DNA from 2 places in the Caballeronia sp. EK genome. Region 2 is predicted to be linked to the other one. Evidence: riboswitches for the same ligand, from Rfam matches in the RefSeq annotation. Region 2 holds a riboswitch; the other holds the start of a gene.
The links. A riboswitch is a leader RNA that binds a small molecule or an ion and turns the genes downstream of it on or off. The one in region 2 is predicted to bind glycine.
Positions count from the first base shown of each region.

Region 1: it holds a riboswitch for glycine, as region 2 does, so the genes downstream of both, gcvT (glycine cleavage system aminomethyltransferase GcvT) here and IAG25_RS22650 (D-amino acid dehydrogenase) in region 2, are expected to answer to the same signal.

Region 1 covers NZ_JACSUE010000031.1:30,647-40,804, forward strand. The annotation lists gene gcvP (aminomethyl-transferring glycine dehydrogenase) at 1-878, opposite strand, end outside; gene gcvH (glycine cleavage system protein GcvH) at 933-1,313, opposite strand; gene gcvT (glycine cleavage system aminomethyltransferase GcvT) at 1,376-2,500, opposite strand; glycine riboswitch at 2,618-2,747, opposite strand; glycine riboswitch at 2,758-2,860, opposite strand; gene IAG25_RS39325 (HNH endonuclease) at 3,032-3,895, opposite strand; gene IAG25_RS39330 (OmpA/MotB family protein) at 3,892-4,584, opposite strand; gene IAG25_RS39335 (hypothetical protein) at 4,588-5,862, opposite strand; gene IAG25_RS39340 (oxidoreductase) at 6,161-7,207, opposite strand; gene IAG25_RS39345 (UvrD-helicase domain-containing protein) at 7,354-9,441, shown strand; gene IAG25_RS39350 (c-type cytochrome) at 9,526-10,158, opposite strand, start outside.
Region 2 covers NZ_JACSUE010000007.1:259,218-269,375, reverse strand. The annotation lists gene IAG25_RS22685 (AAA family ATPase) at 1-481, opposite strand, end outside; gene IAG25_RS22680 (DUF1328 family protein) at 996-1,157, shown strand; gene IAG25_RS22675 (hypothetical protein) at 1,218-1,397, opposite strand; gene IAG25_RS22670 (FAD-dependent oxidoreductase) at 1,413-3,119, opposite strand; gene IAG25_RS22665 (MFS transporter) at 3,142-4,488, opposite strand; gene IAG25_RS22660 (helix-turn-helix transcriptional regulator) at 4,632-5,450, opposite strand; gene IAG25_RS22655 (cation:proton antiporter) at 5,508-6,761, opposite strand; glycine riboswitch at 6,877-6,965, shown strand; glycine riboswitch at 6,968-7,072, shown strand; gene IAG25_RS22650 (D-amino acid dehydrogenase) at 7,138-8,412, shown strand; gene IAG25_RS22645 (VOC family protein) at 8,452-8,925, shown strand; gene IAG25_RS22640 (substrate-binding domain-containing protein) at 8,930-9,985, opposite strand.

The DNA of each region.
Region 1 (10,158 bases), on a different contig from region 2:
CCGAAGCCGACCGGCACGCCGAAACGCTGCGTATTGCCGATCGCGACATCCGCGCCCCATTCGCCCGGCGGCGTGATGAGCGTTAGCGCGAGCAGATCCGCCGCCGCGACGACATGGCCGCCCGCCGCGTGGATTGCTTCCGCGAGCGCGCGATAGTCGCGCACATCGCCATTCGCGCCGGGATATTGCAGCAGCACGCCGAACGCGTTCGCACTCGCGGCATCCGCGGCCGGACCGACCTTCACCTCGATGCCCGCGGGCTTCGCGCGCGTCTGCACCACTTCGATGGTCTGCGGCAGCACGTCGTCAGCGACGTAGAACACGTTCGATTTCGGCTTGCCGACGCGTTGCAGAAGCGTCATCGCTTCGGCTGCGGCGGTGGCTTCGTCGAGCAGCGAGGCGTTCGCCATCGCGAGGCCCGTCAGGTCCATCACCATCTGCTGGAAATTGAGCAGCGCTTCGAGACGCCCTTGCGAAATCTCCGGCTGATACGGCGTGTAAGCCGTGTACCACGCCGGATTTTCGAGCACGTTGCGCAGGATCACCGCCGGCGTGTGCGTGCCGTAGTAACCCTGTCCGATCCAGGTTCGAAACACCAGATTCTCGTCCGCCAGCTTGCGCAGCGACGCGAGCGCTTCCGCCTCGCTCTTCGGCTGCGTGAACGCGCCGAGCGGCAGCGTTTCCTTGCGGCGGATCGATTCAGGAATCACCGCGTCGATGAAGGCCGCGCGCGACGCGAAACCGAGCGCATCGAGCATTGCGCGCTGGTCCGCGTCATCGGGGCCGATGTGCCGCTCGGCGAATGCGTCGTGGCATTCGAGCGCGGCGAGTGACAGGGAGGTGCGGTTCATCAGGCGATCCGGGTGTTCGAGCTTCATGTTTTGTCCTGCGATTGCGGCTCTCCGTCGAGCCGCAATCGTCATTGAGATGAGTTATTCGCCAATCGACTTGCCGTAGCCTTCGGCGTCGAGCAGCTTGTCCAGACCGGCGTCGCCCGCCGGCTTGATCTTGAAGAGCCAGCTTTCGTACGGCGCGCCGTTCACCTGATCGGGCGCCGAGGTGAGCGCGTCGTTCGATTCGACGATCTCGCCCGAAACCGGCGCGTAAATGTCGGATGCCGCCTTCACCGATTCGATGACGGCGATCGCATCGCCGGCCGTAACGGTCTTGCCCGCCGCGGGCAGTTCGACGAAGACGATGTCACCGAGCGCTTCCTGCGCGTGATCGGTGATGCCGATGGTCAGCGTGCCATCGGATTCGGTGCGGACCCATTCGTGCGATTCGGTGTATTTCAGATCGGCCGGGATGCTCATTGGATGCTCCTTGCGTGGTTCTTTCGTGAGTTTCTTGATCGGAGGGAACGGGCGCGACGGCGTTATGAAAGCTCGACCAACACTCGGCCATTGCGCACGAACGGAAGTTTTACCACGCGCGCCGGAAGTTGCTTGTCGCGGATGACGACCTGCACCGTATCCCCGACGGCAACGCCCGTCGGCACGCGCGCGAACGCGATGGATTCCTGCATCGACGGCGAAAAGGTGCCGCTCGTGATCTCGCCGTCGCCGTGTTGCGTGACGACTTTCTGATGCGCGCGCAGCACGCCGCCCGCCTTGCCGTTTTCCTTGATCAGCACGAGCCCGACGAAATTCGCCTTCGAGCCGTTCGCTTCGAGCGCGTTGCGGCCGACGAAATCGCGTTCCGTTTTCAGATCGACGGTCCATGCGAGGCCTGCGTCGAGCGGCGAGACGTTCTCGTCCATGTCCTGGCCGTACAGATTCATGCCGGCTTCGAGGCGCAGCGTGTCGCGCGCGCCGAGGCCTGCGGGCTTCACGCCCACGGCGGCGAGCGCGTTCCACAATGCCTCGACCTGCGTCGCCGGAACGACGATCTCGAAACCGTCCTCGCCGGTGTAGCCGGTGCGCGCGAGCATCAATTCGCCATATTGCGTCGACGGGAAAACGGCCGCGTTGAACGGCTTGATGTCCTGAGTTTGCGCGCGCGTGTCCGGCAGCACTTGCCAGGTCTTTTCGCGCGCGTTCGGGCCTTGCACGGCGATGATCGCGAGATCGCGGCGCGGTGTGATCGAAAGATTGAATTTGCCTTCGGCGTTCAACTGCTCGAACCAGGCGATGTCCTTCTCCGCCGTGCCAGCGTTCACCACGACGCGGAAATTCGTTTCGGAGAAGTAGTAGACGATCAGATCGTCGATCACGCCGCCGTTGCCGTTGAGCAGGCACGAGTAGAGCGCCTTGCCCGGCGTCGTGAGCTTGTCGACGTTATTGGCGATTGCGTGCTTGAAGAATTCGCGGACGGCGTCGCCCTCGAAATCGACGACGCGCATGTGCGACACGTCGAACATGCCGGCGTCGGTGCGCACCGCGCGATGCTCGTCGATCTGCGAACCGTAGTTGACGGGCATGTCCCAGCCGCCGAAATCGACCATGCGCGCGTTGAGCGCGAGGTGGGCGGCGTGCAGGGGCGTGTGTTGAAGTTCGGTCATCGGGGCCTCGGTTCGCGAAACAAAAAAGGCCACGCAGCGCACATTTCGCCTGGCTGGATGCGCCTTCGTGCTGCCTGATGCAGCGCGCAAGGCGCATGCCGCGAAGCGGTTGCGATGCGTGACCCCTCTGTCCTCGGTACCTGAGAGATTGCGCGAACCATCAGCGTGACTGATGGTTCATCGCGCGCCCCTTCGGTGGGCAACTAGCTTCATGCTGAAGCCGCTGCCGCTCTCCAGAGTGCGAGGAAACGGATTCCTCGACGCAGTCGGTCCTTTTGCCTGAGAGTTTGCGGGTGTGCCCCTTCGGCGGCGCGGTCTTCGCTGCATGAACGAGACCACGCGCTCTCCCGACGCGTGCGGCAGAATTTACGCGACCGAATTGGGGTTGTCAAACGGATTCGGGCGCGTCTGATTGCATTAAAAACTGCGTTACTGTTGCTACCTTGTTCGGTCCGAGACTGTGAATGCACCTCAACGAGGCCCGCTGCTAACTTGCCCACTTGCCCGAAAAAAGGCCCACCTCGTGACTCATCAGTATCGATCGCCGTATTCCCTATCGAAATCCTGATACTCGGGCAAGCGCCTGACTTGGCCGTGCATCGGTTCCTCCGCGTGACAACGAACACAAAGAACTTCAAGATTTTCCTCGCGATTGTCATGTTTAAGTCCATTGCGATGGTGAACATGAAGGAACCGTGAAGCTGACTGATCGAGTTCACGGTTGCATCGCTCGCACTTATATTTTCGCTTTCGCCTGATTTCTTCTGAGATCCGCTGCCAATCAAAGGGATACGTATTCAAGGGCGCTGTTGCGGCTGGTTGAGCCGAATCTTTGCTCAACAGATCACGAGGATATTGCTTGAAAAAATCAGACAATTTGAAACCGTTCACCGATTCACGTCTGTCATCGTGCCGCATGTTTATTTTGAAGCCGTTCCAGCCAATTCGGTCAAGGCAGTTCTGACACACCTTCAATGGAACCATCTCCCGACGCGTGGAACAGCCATCCCCGTTGATGATGTTCACATGAAACATCCCGGTTTCCGCATTTGATACCACGTATCTTCCGAATCGATTCGCCCTTTTCATATTCTCGAGCGTTCGACAATATGCGAGATGATAGCGGGGTAACGTCTCTTCTCCGTTAATGACGGAAATGTCTCGAATATAGATCAAAACTCGGTACCCACTGTACTCCAGCGTACCATCGCGTAGTTCGCTAAATTGATCTGCTCCTACATCTACGCCACCATTCTGGAGTTGATCGAACAAAGGAATCTTGATTCCAGCGGCTTGCCACTTCGGGCCAAACGGACCGATGAGTGGCGCCTCCATGCGTTCACGAAGGGAATTGAACGACTCCCACTTTAAAAAATCTGGTAATTCTCGATTCATCTTGGCTGAAGCTCTTTAGCAATCGAATCCATTTTTTCGCTGGCATTCGTTACGATACGAAACTCAACTCGTTGATCGTTGAGTTGGGCATTAACGAATTTTCCCGCGGATAACAACGGACGCGATGAAGACAAGCCGTTTGCCGTCACATGCTGAATCAACCATTTTTTTTCCGACGAGCTCGCCGACAGCGATAACAAAAATTCCAGCGTGCTGCGCGTGCGCGCTTGAGAAAGCTCCATATTTTTGAAGTAGGCCATTGTCTCATCAGTGGTTCCGCTCCATACTGCACTGGTATGGCCTTCGATGCGAATTTCTTTAACCGCATCGACGTACTGCCTTGAAGTAAGCAGCGCGAGATAGCGAGGGAAAAATTTGGCCAATACGACTTTGAATTGAGGTCGCAATTCTGCAGATCCCGTGGTAAAAAGAACAGCGGGATCTTTGAATCGAATGGTCATATCTCCCAAGATTTCGGCATTCCATTGCTTCAGATCTTTTGCGAATTCACTTTGAAGGGCTAACTCCATATCGCGCTTGGTCTTCTCATATTCCTTTACGACCAAAGTAGTTGTCCGCTCGACTCGAAGCATGAACGCCGCCGTCAAAAGCAAAAATACCATCATTAAGCCGGTCATTAGATCGGCCATCGGAATCCAGTAAGTTTGGTTGCCGCGCTCTTCTTTCATTCTTCACGAACCCCTGCCTAAGCGAACGAGTTCCTGCAGACGCTCGGTAAGAGGCGTGTAGTCTGCAACAAATTTTTCGGACAGTGACCCAAGCTGCCGACCTAATGATTGCAAGCTCTTCGATAATTCCTCGTGCAGGGCTTTATCGAGCGCGACAACGCTTTGTCGAATTGCTTCGGTTGATCGGCTGAGACTATCGTTGAGTTCGGTCTGAGACTTGCGTAGCGTTTCGCTGAGCAGCTGCTTCATTTCCGTCGACGCAGCTTCAAATTGGACGCCGAAATTATCCAGGATGTCGGCAACCACAGAGTGCACTTTTGCAGCACTCTGTTTCATCGCTTCGGACATTTCATCGATCTTCTGAGCGAACTGAGGCGTGACATCCTTCATTTGTATCAACACTTCAGCTAGGGATCGCTGAGACTCGTCAATCGCTTTATGCTGCGACGAAAGCCTGATCAACGTACTTTCCAATGCGTCCGCCGTAGAGGTGAATTTCGAAGCTTTGTCAACAAATACCCCGAGCGAGCGCGCCACGCCTCCCAACTCTTCGGCTGCTCTTTTTTGCTGAACTTGTAAGTCGTCGAGCTCATCCTTATATTGCTGCTGCCACACGACAAGCTTTTCCACTGCTGCGTTTAAGTGCTTGAAATCTTCTCCAAATTGATCATTGATCTGTGCGTTGAAATCTTTTATAACTTCCTTGAGCGCGGCGATAAGCGCCTTGGATCCGTCCTCGGACATTCGCTGCGAGAACGTTTCAAACGAGGTTCGCAACAGCCGAAGCTCATCGGCCTGCTCTTGCCTCATGAGTTTCAGTTGCGTTAGCAGACTGCCCTCTTCACTGCCGGACAAACTTCTCTGCAGTGTATGAATCGCGACAACCAAATCATCAATCGTGGCCAATTTCGGCGTATCGCCCGATTGGGGAATGGGCTTCTTCTGAAAAAAGTGCCGAGCGCGTAAAATCAACGAACCGAGTACACCGCAGACGGACGCCCAAAACGCGGTTTTTACTCCATCAAGCAATTGAGGCACGCTATCCGAGACATTCGTCGGATCGAATTTCAGCAGAGCCATCGCGATGCCCAAGAAGCAGCCGGAAATGCCAACCGTTGTTAATATCTCAGGGCCGTACGCAATCGCAAAATTGTCGAATTTTATACAGGCAAAAAAGAGGGTCAGAAGTATAATCGCCAACATGAAGGCGATTGTGACCTTGTCTGAAAACAAAGCCACATACCAGTTGCCGGCATGGGCATTCGAAGCTGCCGTCACGCCCAAGATGATCAGAGCTATCTTAGATCGCATCGTTGAGTTAAAACTATTTTTAAATATCGCTCATTCGAAGTGTTCGAGCAAATTCGTCAAAGAGTGCCAGACGATAGCCGCTATTTGAGAACACTGAGTGCTTGCGACCAGCATAATAGCTTTAAATCATCGGCAGGTCTAAAGAATCAGCCGTTTAGGATTTTTCTCAATCAAATGTCGACGGATTCGCGAGAGGGGCGAGATTTCAGTCATTCCCTCTGCGCACAGGTTCTTAGTCTTCTCCGCTGCCATGGTCAGCCGGTATTTAGCCGTTCCGCTGGAACGGCACACTCCGCCCTTCCCTATCACTCTGAATCGCCAGTTCAATAATCGTCATCGTATCCACCGCGTCCTGCGGCGAGACCGGAAAAGGCTTGCCGTCCTGAATCGACGCCGCCAGCGCGCGATAAAACTCGACATACGCGCCATCTTTCGTGGCGAATTCATGACGCAGGTCGTGATCGCCATCGACTTCGCGCAGCACGCCCGGCGGATTCTTCGCGAACTCCGGATTGCCCGGCCGCATGCCGGAACGCAATTGATCTTCCTGCGTATCGAGCCCGTTCTTCACGTAACTACCACGCGTGCCGTGGATCGCGAAACGCGGCGGCTCCAGCGCCGCGAGCGCGCTCGCGTGCAGGATCACTTCCTTGTCCTCGTAACCGAGCACGAGATGCACGTAATCCGGCGCGTGCGCGTGATCGCGATGCGCCTTCACGAACCCCGTCACCGTCTGCGGCGCGCCGAAGAGCGTCAGCGCCTGATCGATCAGATGCGGCCCCAGATCGAACAGCAAGCCGCCGCCGCGCTCCGCTTCCTCGCGCCAGCGCTGCGGCACTTTCGGACGAAAACGGTCGAAATGCGATTCGTAATGCGTAATGCGCCCGAGCCGCCCGCTTTCGACAAGCGTACGCACCGTCATGAAATCGCCGTCCCAGCGGCGATTGTGGAACGGCGCGAACACGAGCCCTTTCTGCTGCGCGAGATCGGCGAGCGTACGGGCGTCGCGCGCGGAAAGCGTGACCGGCTTGTCGACGACCACATGCTTGCCCGCCGACAACGCGCGATGCGCGAGATCGAAGTGCGTGTCGTTCGGCGTCGCGACGACGACGCATTCGAGGCCGTCGACGGCGAGCAGCGCATCGAAGTCCGCAACGATCTGCGCGTTCGGATAATCCGCCGACGCGCGTTCGGCCTGGCTCGTCGCGATGGCCGTGACTTCCGCCCGGCCGCAGTGCTCGATGACGGGCGCGTGAAACGTCGCGCCGGCGAGGCCGTAGCCCATTACGCCGACTTTCAGTGCTGTGCTCATGCGGGCATCGTCCTGTCGTGAATTCGATCGGATATTGTGGCACGAACAGGGGCCGGAACCGCGCCGCCGCTATCGTGTTAACATCGCGCTCTCCTCCGCGCGCAGGTTTTCAGCTAAGCGCGCCCGAACTCCAAAAGCCCAAAACGATGTCCGCTGGTCTGAACGCCGCGCAAAGCGAAGCCGTGCGCTATCTCGATGGTCCCTGTCTCGTCCTCGCCGGCGCGGGCAGCGGCAAGACGCGCGTGATCACGCAGAAGATCGCGCATCTGATCGAAGGACGCGGCTTCGAGCCGAAGCACATCGCCGCGCTCACTTTCACGAACAAGGCCGCGCTCGAAATGCGCGAGCGCACCGCGAAGCTGCTCGAAGGCAAGACGCTCACCACGCCCGGCAAGGAAGGCCGCAAGATTCCCGTCAATCAATTGACGATCTGCACCTTCCACTCGCTCGGCGTGCAGATCATGCGGCAGGAAGCGGAACATGTCGGACTGAAGCCGCAGTTCTCGATCATGGATTCGGACGACTGCTTCGGCATGGTGCAGGAACAGCTCGGCACGACCGACAAGGGCCTGATCCGCAAGATCCAGTCGATCATCTCGCTGTGGAAGAACGCGATGGTGTCGCCGGATCAGGCGTCCGTGCTCGCGAATAACGAGGACGAGCATCAGGCGGCGATCGTCTTTCGCAGCTACGCGGCGACGCTGCACGCGTATCAGGCGCTCGATTTCGACGATCTGATCCTGCGTCCCGCGCAGCTTTTTGCCGAGAACGAGCAGGTGCGCGACAAGTGGCAGAACCGCCTGCGCTATCTGCTGATCGACGAATATCAGGACACCAACGCCTGTCAGTACGAATTGCTGAAGCAGCTCGCCGGCCCGCGTGCGGCGTTCACCGCTGTCGGCGACGACGATCAGGCCATCTACGGCTGGCGCGGCGCGACGCTCGAAAACCTCGCGCAGCTCGGCAAGGATTTTCCGAAGCTGCACGTCGTCAAGCTCGAGCAGAACTATCGCTCGACGGTGCGCATTTTGACGGCGGCGAACAACGTCATCGCGAACAATCCGAAGCTGTTCGAGAAGAAGCTGTGGTCCGAGCACGGCATGGGCGACACGATCACCGTCACCGGCTGCAACGACGAGGAGCACGAAGCCGAGTCCGTGGTGTTCCGGCTATCGGCGCACAAGTTCGAGCGGCGCACGCAGTTTCGCGACTACGCCATTCTCTATCGCGGCAACTTTCAGGCGCGCATCTTCGAGCAGGTGCTGCGCCGCGAGCGCATTCCTTATGTGCTGTCGGGCGGGCAGTCGTTCTTCGACAAGGCGGAGATCAAGGATCTCATCGCGTATCTGCGTCTGATCGCCAATCCCGACGACGATCCCGCGTTCATCCGCGCGATCACGACTCCGCGGCGCGGCGTCGGCAACACGACGCTCGAAGCGCTCGGCGCGTTCGCGGGCGCGGCGAAGGTGTCGCTGTTCGAGGCGGTGTTCATGGGCGGCATCGAGGCGCGTCTGTCGGCGCGGCAGGTCGAGCCGCTGCGCACGTTCTGCGAATGGATTCGCCGGCTGTCGGACCGTGCGGCGCGCGATCCGGCGACCGAAGTGCTCGACGACATGATGGAAGCCATCCACTACGAGTCGTATCTCTACGACGCCTACGACGAGCGGCAGGCGCAATCGAAGTGGCAGAACGTGCTCGAGTTTCTCGAATGGTTGAAGCGCAAGGGCACGAAGCCGGAAGCCGCGCCGGGCGCGGAGCAGACAGGCTACGACACCGCCGACGGTTTCGCCGATGAAGGCAAGAACCTGCTCGGCCTGATCCAGACCGTCGCGCTAATGTCGATGCTCGAAGGCAAGGAAGAAGATCCGGATGCGGTGCGGCTGTCGACGGTGCATGCGTCGAAGGGACTGGAGTATCCGCACGTGTTTCTGGTGGGCGTGGAAGAAGGGATCATGCCGCATCGCGGCAGCTCGGACGATGACGCGCCCGTCGACGATTCGCGCATCGAGGAAGAACGCCGGCTGATGTATGTCGCGATCACGCGGGCGCAGCGCAGTCTGCATCTGAACTGGTGCAAGAAGAGAAAGCGCGCGCGGGAGACGGTGGTGTGCGAGCCGTCGCGCTTCATCCCCGAGATGCTGCTCGACGATGCACCGCCGCCGACGGCCGAGGAAAAACCGCTGTCGCCGAAAGACCGGATGGCGATGCTCAAGGCGATGTTGCAGAAGACCTGACGCTTTCGCTTTCTTCGCGCTTCAAAATGAAAAACCCTGCGCCGCTTGAACCGACGCAGGGTTTTTTCATTGCACGCGGGAACGTTACTTCGCCGCGTTCACCATGTAATCGACGGCGGCCTTCACGTCCGCATCCGGTGCGTTCGATCCGCCCTTCGGCGGCATCGCGCCTTTGCCGTGCAATGCGTAGTTGTAGACAGTGTCCATCGGCTCTTTCAGGCGCGGCGCCCATGCGGCCTTGTCGCCGAACTTCGGCGCGTTGAGTACGCCAGCCGCGTGACATGCCTGGCAGACTTGCTCATAGAGCGCCTTGCCGGCTTGAGCCGCATCCGCGCTTTGGCCGCCCGCTGCCGGTGCTGCAGCCTGCGGCACCGATGCCAGCGCCGCGACGGCTGCCGCCGCCTGCGCGTTCTCATTCGCGCTCGCGCCCGCCGGAGCCGCTGCGCCCGATGCCGCTGCCGCCCCCGATGCGCCCGCGCTCGCCGCCGCACCCGATGCGGGTTGAGCTGGCTCCGCCAGCTTGCCGCCGCTGCCGTTGGCCATATAGACGACCGCGCGCGCGATTTCGAAGTCGCTGTAATCGTCGGGGCTGGTGCCGCCGCGTGCGGGCATCGCGCCCTTGCCGTTGAGCGCGTTGTGCAGGAGCGTGTCGTAGCCTTCACTGATACGTGGCGCCCATGCGCCGGCATCGCCGAACTTGGGTGCGCCAGCGGTGCC
Region 2 (10,158 bases):
GCGGCAGCAGAAGGCTCAGGATGTCGCGCGAACGATCGAACATTTCGCTCCAGCGCGCCACGCCGGTTCGCACGTCGGCGTCGGGCAGCCAGACGAGTTGATAAGGCGTACTCGCGCCGGGCTTCATATCGCCGAGCAGCAGCGCATTGGAGAATGCGCCGTTATGGTCGGCCACGTAGTACTTCTCGCCCTTCAGCGTGGACACGAGAATCGCATCCGGACTGACGCCGATCGTCGCGACATTTTTGTCGCGGATATCGGTCAGCATTTCCGATGCGTCTTTCTCCCGATGCGTCCACGCCGATGCGTCATGGCGCATCTGACTAGCGACGCCTGCGAGCGCCGCGGACTGCGATTGCGCAGCGCGCAACTCATGGCGCCAATGCAGGAAGCCCGCGCCCGCCACGAGCGTGGCTGCGATCACACCATACGCGATATATCGGCCAACACGTGACCGCAGCGAATTCCTTGCCGGTTTCATCAATTCTTTCCCAGTGGGACCGCGAGGGCGGCGCCCGTCAATCTATCGTCGGAAGAAATGGCATCCGAACGTGTCTCTGTTCGTGCTCCGGTGGTGGGATGCCCGCGCGATGTCTTGATCCTCAAGATGGCGAAGCGATCGACCTTGAACCGCAGATCGTCAACCATGCGAGCATGGCCCTTTTATCGGGAAGTGCTCCGCTGGAATGGTGCCCAAAATGCATGACCATTCGATAACGCGGAACAGCGCGCGAACGAGCGTCAAACACGTCGTTTCAGCTTTCACGTCCCTTTTTTTAATTAACGGCAGGTGACGAGTCTTCTTGACGACCGTGTAAAAAGCGGATGATCCGCGCTCGCGGCGTGATGCAGGTTTGATGGCGTATGCAGGACGGAGCAAGGATATCACGGGAAAAAGCTATGCTCCATCCGGTAAGGAATACTGCTTGCTTAAGCTAGTCCACTGTCCGCGACATGGGGCGCGCGGCGGATCTGAACCGGAGGGACATAACATCATGTTGTATTACGCGTTGGTCTTTTTCATTATCGCGATCATCGCCGCCGCCCTCGGGTTCGGCGGCATCGCGGCAGGCGCAGCGAGCATCGCGAAGATTCTATTCTTCATATTCCTCGTCATCTTCCTCGTGACGCTGGTGATGGGCCTCATGCGACGTTGACGGCCGTCTCGTACGAGCGTCGTGTCGAGGCTGGTCGGCACGACGCTTTTTCTTCGCGAATCAATCTGCGATCCCATCGCTCGCTTCGTCGATCAACTTGAGCGACGCGTCCGGGTCGTTCATCTCGCCGATTGCAAGCAAGGCAAAGCGCGCGAGAAAAAGCGATGCTTTCGCTTCACCGAGTTGTGTCATCGTTTTGCACAGGCGCGTGTAGACGGCGTCGAGTTCTGCATCGTTCATGATCTTCTCCCTCGTTCAATCGGTTGATGCGGACAGCGCGCGTGCGATCGCCGCTTCGATATCGTGCGGTTGCGCATCGCGCCAGCGGCCGAGCACGTGTCCATCGGGCCGCAGCAAATACACAGTGCCGGGCCGTGCGTCGTAACGCTCGAAGATGCGGCCCGTGTGATCCCATGCGTGCACGCCCTGCGTTCGCGGATGCAGATGCGCGCTCAACGGCACCGCCCTGAACGGCAATCCGCTCGCGCGCAACGCGTGCGCGAGCGTCGCGAATGCGACGGGCAAAGCGCCGTCTTCGGTAAAGCACAGCGCGGTTAAGCTCGGGCCGGCGAGATCGGTCAGATGCGCTTCGCGTCCATGCCCGGCCTCCACGATCGTCACCGGATACTCCGCCAGCACCGCGCCGGGAACGGGCCCCGATGCGAACACATCGCGATCGGCGACGTTCAATGGCGAGGTCGCATATGTAATCGCCGAGGTCTGCCGCGGATTGATCAGCGAGCGCACTTCGGGATGCCTGGCCGCGAGACTCAGCACCGCCGTGCGCATCAGATCGAATGCGAACGAAGGCGGCGCCATGAACTCCGTGCTCTTCGTGCCGTAGCTCAGATTCTCGTGCGTGGCGGCGACGCGCTCGTCCGAATAGCTGTCGAGCAGCGTATCGGACGCGAGTCCCTTCACGACGAGCGCGAGCTTCCACGCGATGTTGTCGGCATCGTCGATACCGGAGTTCGCGCCGCGCACGCCGAAGATCGGCACGAGATGCGCAGCGTCGCCCGCGAACATCACGCGCTGATGGCGATAGCGTTCCAGCGTCAGCGCATTGGCCTTGTAGATCGTGATCCAGATCGGCGACCATGCGCCCGTTTCGCCCATCATGTCGAGCAGGCTTTGCACGCGCGGGATGACGTTATCGGGCTTCACGGCTTCGTCGGCATCTTCGCCGTCGCGTAGTTGATAGTCGATGCGCCATACGTTGTCGGGCTGTTTGTGCACGAGCACGGTCGAGCCCGGATTCGACGATGGATCGAAGTATGCGAGCCGCTCCGTCGGCCGCTCGCTTTCGAGCTCGATATCGACGATCACATAACGGCCTTCATAACTCGTGCCCTTGAGTTGAAGACCGAGCGCTTCGCGTATCGTGCTGCGGCCGCCGTCGCTCGCGACGACCCAGCCGGTTTCCAGCGCGTAATCGCCATCGGGTGTCGTGAGTTGCAGCGTCGCGCCATCGTCGCGCGCGTCGATCGATTTCACGCGTGTCTGCCAGCGAATATCGATGAAGTCAGCGCGCTTCTCGGCGGCATCGAGCAGAAACTGTTCGATGTGATATTGCGCGAGGTTGACCATCGGCGGCAGCTTCTGGTTTTCGTCCTGCGGCATCGTGAAATGCAGCACTTCCGTGTCGCGATAGAAGCTTCGGCCACCCGTCCACGGCAGGCCGGTTTTCAGAAAGCCGTCGAGCGCGCCCAGACGTTCGATGATCTCCAGGCTGCGCCGCGAGATGCAGATCGCGCGGCTGCCGTGACACACGGAATCGTCCGCTTCGATCAGCACCGAGCGCACGCCATGATTCGCGAGGCCGAGCGCAATCGCGAGCCCGACTGGGCCGCCGCCGACGATCGTCACGTCATGACGTTTCACATCGATGCCTTTTTCCAGCGCCGGAACGCGCGCCGCATACTTTTTCGCCGTGAACGGATACGGCTTGAATGGCTTGTTCATCCAGTGCTCCTTGCGTGATTCCTTAGACGGCTTGCGCTTTGTTTTGCGTGATCGGCAACATCATCACGACGACCGCGCCGAGCGCGAGCAATACTGCCGAATAGATCAGCCCCGACGTGAAGCTGTGCGTCGCGTCCTTCAGCCAGCCGACGATCAACGGATTGAGCGCCGAACTGATGTTGCCGGTCGCATTGATCACCGCGATGCCGATGGCGCGCGCTCTAAAGCTCAATGCGTGATCGGGCGTGGTCCAGAAGATCGACATCGCCGTATACGAGCCCGCCGACGCGAGGCACACGCCGAGCATGCGCAGCGCGGGGTTCGTCGAACATGCGGTGCAGAGCCAGCCCGCGGCGGAGAAGAGCATCGGCAGCATGAGGTGCCATTTGCGCTCCTGCTTGCGATCCGAGCGGCGGCCCCAGACGATCATCGCGACGATCGTGCAGATCTGCGGAATGGCCGCGAGCAGACCGATCGTGCGATTGCTCGCATCGGCGCTGAAGCTCTTGACGATGAGCGGCGTCCATACCGCGACCATCGCGAGCGTGTTCACGAGACAGAAGTATGCGATCGCGAACTTCACCACGGTCGGCGAAAGCAGTTCCGCGACGATGCTCGCGCCTCGTGCATGCTGAGTCGGCGTGGTCGCGTCGCCGGAATGTTCGGATGCGAGCGTGGCGGCGAGCGCGCGTTTCTCGTCGGCATCGAGCCAGCGCGCGGTGGCGGGACTGTCGTCGAGATAGCGATACACGACGAGGCCGAGCAGCGCCGACGGCAAGCCTTCCAGCAGAAAGAGCCATTGCCAGCCCTTCAGGCCGAGCGTGCCGTCGAGCCCGAGAATGAAGCCGGAAAGCGCCGAGCCGACCGCCGCGGTCACGGGCATCGCGATCATGAAAAGCGCATTGGCGCGCGCACGGTATGCGCCGGGAAACCAGTACGTGAGATAGAGCAGAATGCCGGGCAGAAAACCCGCCTCCGTCACGCCGACCAGCACGCGCAATACGTAGAGCGACGTGGGGCTCGTCGCGAACATCGTGGCCGTCGATGCGAGGCCCCACGCGATCATGATCGTGCCGATCCAGCGGCGCGCGCCGATGCGCGCAAGCACGATATTGCTCGGAATGCCGAACGCGATGTAGGCGACATAGAAGAGCGTCGTCGCGAGCCCGAATTGCGTGCTCGTGAGACCGAGGTCCTTCATCATCGTCAGGCCTGCGAAGCCGATGTTGATGCGGTCCAGAAACGAAAAGAAGAACAGCACGAAGAGGAACCACAGCAGATGCCGCGAGACCTTCGCGATCACCGGTTGTTCGTGCGTATGGGGTATGGGGGTCGCGTTCAATGCGCCGCTTGCGCGGGTGGATTCCATGCTGTCGTCTCCGGTCGTGTCGCTGTGTCGGACATCTGATGCGTCGGAGTATGAAGCGCGGGATCGGGCCGCCTGTCCTCAATTTGGGTACAGCGCGAGGCCCTCAGCGGATCGGGGAAAACACGGATACGTTCGAAGAATTGTCAGACCTTGCCCGGCCCGATGCACAGCGCGAACAGTTGCCGCTGGCTCGAAATGCCGAGCCTGCGGTATGCGCGCTTCTGATACGTGACGACGCTCGTCGCCTTGATGCCCATCGCATCGCCGATTTCCTGCGCGGTGCGGCCTTCGAGCACGCCGGTGAGCACGTCGAGTTCGCGCTTGGAGAGTTCGGGGCACAGGCCGCGCACGCGCGCGAGCATCAGATGCGAGATCGGCATGTCGCGCTGCCCGCAGATCGCGTAATGATGCTTCGCCGCGTGCGCGATGAGCGGCGCCATCGCTTCGATCAAAGCGATCTCGCGCGGATGGTAATTGCCGAAGCGCGTGTCGCGATACAGGTTCACGGAGAGCCACAGATCCGCGCCCGGCTGCACGAGCAGCGACACGCGGTCCGACACGTTCGGCTGGTGATAGCACGCCGCGCGATACGCCTCGTTGGCGATGTCCTCGCTCGTCTGCCGATGCAGCACGAGCATGGAGCCGGGCTTCTCGTTGCGCGCCGAGGAAACGATCTTCTGATTGCCGTCGAGCGCGTAGAAATGGCGCGCGTAAGTGTCGGCGACATCGCGCAGGAAGCGCCCGCCGCGATGATCCGCCACCGACACCGTGCGCGGCCGGTTGCCGAATTCATACGCGAAGATCGTGCATTGCGAAATCGCGGCGACGTCGCCGAGCAGCTTCAGCACTTCGGCGGCGAGCGCGTTGGAATCCTCGCTGCCGATCGACGATACAAGCTCCGTCGCGCGGCTGAGATCCAGCTGCCCGTTCGAGGAGACGCGGTCGAGTCGCCAGGAGCGCATGATGGGCTAGACGAGATACGTGTGGATCCCGCTATTCTAAGCCCGCGCTCCCATCCGCTAACGCGCGATGGCCGAGCGCAGCGCCGAATTGCGGCGCACGATCCAGTTGAAGAGCGGCGTGGCCATCAGCGTGCTGAGCACGGCCATCAGCACGAGGATCGAAAACAGTCCGGGCAGGATCACGCCCGCTGCAAGGCCGATGTTGATGATGATGAGCTCCATCAGCCCGCGCGCGTTCATCAGCGCGCCGATGGCCATCGCGTCGCCGGAAGGCTCGCCGTTCGCGCGCGCGGCCGCCCAGCATGCGATGCCCTTGCCGCCGAACGACGCCAGCAGAATCGCCACGGCCGCGAGCATGATGGCCGGGTCCATCAGCATGTCGAGGCGCGTGTTGAGGCCCGAGTAGGTGAAGAACATCGGCAGCAAAAACACGACGACGAAGGGCTGCAGCATGTCGCGCAGCTTTTCCGTCAGCGGGCCGCGCGGCAGCGCGACGCCGAGCAGAAAGCCGCCAAAGACTGCATGAATGCCGATGGCGTCCATCGCGAATGCGCACAGCGAGAACAGCGCCAGCACGGTGGCGAGCACGCTCGTGGGCAACGGCGCGTGCGGATTCAATCCGGCCGCGAGCCGGCGCAGCAACTTGCCGCCGGCGAAGATCATGAAGAGCGCGAAAGCCGCGCCGCCGCCGATCGCCGCATACGCGCCCGTCCACGAGCCGCCGAAGCTCGCGAGCACGATCGCGAGGATGCACCACGCGGCGGCGTCGTCGAATGCGCCCGCGGTGAGCGCGAGCGTGCCGAGCGACGTGCCGGTCAGCCCGCGTTCGTGGATGATGCGCGCGAGCATCGGAAACGCGGTGATCGCGATCGCCGCGCCGAGAAAGAGCGACGCCTCGTAGAGCCGCACCTTTTCCGCGAAGAGACCGGGGATCGTGTGCAGCCACGGCGTCAGCGCGAACGCGAGCGCGAACGGCGCGACGATGCCCGCGATCGACACGCTCATCGCGCTTTTAGCGCGGGCGCGGAAGTGGTCCGCGCGAAACTCCGTGCCGACGAGAAACATGTAGAGTCCGACGCCGAGCTGCGCGGCGACGTAGAGCATGCCCATCGTCGCCTTGGGAAAGAGCGCCTGCTGCCAGTGCGGCAGCAGCATCCCGAAGAGCGAAGGGCCGAGCAGCACGCCCGCGATCATCTCGCCGACGACTTGTGGCTGACCCACGCGCTGCGCGAGCCTGCCGACGAGCTGGCTCGCGAGCACGATCACCGCGGCCTGGGCGAAAAAATAGACGGACAACTGGGAAGACGGCATCTTTTGAGCAGCGAATAACGGACGACGGGAGTCTGAGGGCGAGGGCGGCGATCTGTCAACGTGTCGGCGGGGGCTTGCCATGCGCATTTCGTACCGGTATTGTGCAAGCGTTCGACAAAGCGTCACGGAAGAGTTCGTCCTCGCGACGACGCCGACGGAGCAACCGCCCCGGAAACTCTCAGGCAAAAGGACCGTGCGCGCTGGAACATCTGGAGAGCGGCGCCTTTGCGCGCCCACCGAAGGGGAGCCCAGGCTGCCGGCGTGAACGTCGGGTGGCACGCGGGCGAAACTCTCAGGTACATGGACAGATGGGGCATCGGTGCCGGCTGCGGCATGTGGCCAAGGCCGGCGATGCTCAATCAATCTGGATCATGTCATGTCACGAATCGCCATCATCGGCGCCGGGATCACCGGCGTCACGACCGCTTACGCCCTTGCGCAGCGTGGTTTTCACGTTACCGTCATCGAGCGTCATCGCTATGCGGCGATGGAAACGTCCTTCGCCAATGGCGGGCAACTGTCGGCGAGCAATGCCGAAGTGTGGAACAGCCGCGCCACCGTGCTGAAAGGCCTGAAGTGGATGTTCACGCGCGACGCGCCGCTCCTCATGAATCCGCGGCCCGGCTGGCACAAGTACAGCTGGATGGGCGAGTTCCTGCGGCAGATTCCGAACTATCGTGCGAATACGGCCGAAACCGTGCGCCTTGCGATCGCGGCGCGCGAGCATCTGTTTCGCATCGCACGGGACGAGAAGATCGACTTCGATCTCGAACGGCGCGGCATCCTGCATTTCTACGCGAGCCGCAAGGAGTTCGACGCCGCATCGAAGGTCAACGAGATCCTGACCGGCGCGGGCCTCGACCGTCACGCGGTCTCGCCGGAAGAGATCGCATCGATCGAGCCGACCCTGCGCGGTGCGTTTCATGGCGGCTTCTTCACGCCGTCCGATTCCACCGGCGACATCCACAAGTTCACGCGCGGACTCGCCGATGCATGCGCGCGGCGCGGCGTCGAGTTCCGCTACGACACGTCGGTGACATCGATCGACGAACAGGCGGGGCGGCTCGCGCTCAACGTCGAGCACGCGGGCGAGACGCAGGCGCTCCAGTTCGACGGCATCGTGATCTGCGCGGGCGTCGGCAGCCGCGCGTTCGCATCGATGGCGGGCGATCATCTCAACGTCTATCCGGTCAAGGGCTATTCGATCACCGTCTGCCTCGACGACGCGCGCAGCCGCGATCACGCGCCGTGGGTCAGCCTGCTCGACGACCGCGCGAAAATCGTCACGAGCCGGCTCGGCGCGGACCGTTTCCGCGTGGCGGGCACGGCGGAGCTGAACGGCTTCAATCGCGATATCCGCGCGGATCGCATCGCGCCGCTCGTCGAATGGACGCGGCGTCATTTCCCCGATGTATCGACCGCGCGCGTGATTCCGTGGAGCGGCCTGCGCCCGATGTTGCCGAGCATGCTGCCGAAGGTCGGGCAGGGCAAGCGTCCGGGCGTGTTCTACAACACCGGACACGGGCATCTCGGCTGGACGTTGTCGGCCGCGACGGCCGAGATCGTCGCGGAAACGGTGTCGCAGCGCCTGCCTTCGAAGCGCGTGCACGTCGGTTCATCGTCGCAGGTGAAGGTGAATACGCCGGCGTGATATCGTCGGCGCACTGTTCACTGTCCGAAGGAGCGCGCAATGGCCGAACTCGTCAATTGCCTGTGGTTCGACGGTAATGCCCGTGAAGCGGCGGAGTTCTACGCCGCCACCTTTCCCGATAGCCGCGTCGGCGCGGGCCATGCGTCCGCGAAGCCGGGCGTGGGGCAGGGGCCGGAACTGACCGTCGAGTTCACCGTGCTCGGCCAGCGCTTCCTCGGACTGAACGGCGGCCCCAACTTCAAGCCGAACGAAGCGGTGAGCTTCATGGTGCATACCGCCAGCGCGGAAGAGACCGATCGCTACTGGAACGCGATCGTCGGCAATGGCGGCGAGGAAAGTCGGTGCGGCTGGTGCAAGGATCGCTGGGGTTTTTCATGGCAGATCACGCCGAAGCGGATGCTCGAGATTTTCAGCGGCCCCGATCGCGAAGCCGCAAGACGCGCGATGGACGCGATGATGACGATGAAGAAGATCGACATCGCCGCGATCGAGCGCGCGGCGGCGGGCGGCTAAAAGCTCAACGATCGAATTCCTTCGTCTGATCGGCTTCCTCGAACATCTTGCCGAAGCCCGTCGGCACGAGCACGACGGAGCGATCGGCGGGATCGTAGTGATCGGCGAGTGCGAACGCTTCCGAGATGATCGTCTGCACGTCCTGGCGCAGCATCGTCACGTCGAAGGACAGATGCGCGGCGAACGGGTCCCAGTCGAAGCACCCGACGACCGCCGATTTCCACGCATCGGGCGATAACGTCGATGTGAACTGCACGAGACCTTCGAAGGCGGTGATCGAGTTCATCAGCAAGCCCGATGGCAACCGCCCGAGCTTCTCGTGGCGAACCGCGAGCGCGCGTCTCGCGGACGCGGCGTTGTAGCCGCAGCATTCCACGGCATCGGACGCGGGCGCGATGCGCCGTGCTTCGAACGCATCGCGAAAGCCCGCTATGCGCGTCTCGGTCGCGTATTCGCCAGCCACGCCGCCAAGCAGAATCAGTTCGTCCGGAGATTCGCCGCGCGCGATGAGCTTGTCGATCAGCACATCGGTGATCGCGCGCGCGCCGCTGCGATTGTCCGACACGACCGACGGCGCGCCGTCGCCGGGCAGATCGACATTGATCGACGGCACGCCAGCCGCCGCACAAAGCGCGTTGAGCGGCGCCGGATTGCGCACGCCGGCGATGAACAGCAATTCCACTCGTTGTGACAGCAGCGTCTCGGTGACGCTCACTTCGACAGCCGGATCGCGCTGCGTGCCGACGACGATCGGACACAGGCCGCGGCTGCGCGCCTGATCCTCGAAAGTCTGCGCGAGGCCCGCGAAAAAGCGGTTGCGGTAGTGCGGCAGCACCATGCCCGCGAGCCCCGATCGCGACAGCCGCAGCCCGCGCGCCTTCATGTTGACGTTGTAGCCGAGCGTGCGCGCGCTCTCCAGAATCCGGTTCGCCGTCTCCTCCTTGATGCGATAACGCGTCCAGGTGCCGTTCAGCACCATGCTCACTGTGGCCGTCGACGATCCCGTCGCCTTCGCGATGTCGTAGATCGTCGACTTTTTTCCGGGGGTATTGCTGACCATCGGGCTTCGCTCCAACCGCGTGTGTTTTCCCAGACGGTAGCCTGTCCGAAAGACGGAACCGAACTAGGGTTTGTCCGAGTCGACCCTGTTGCTGAATAGATTCAGCATACGCCGAACCGGGTTGCTGAATGGATTTAGCGTCATTCGTCCAGACACCGGCGCATCTGGAATTC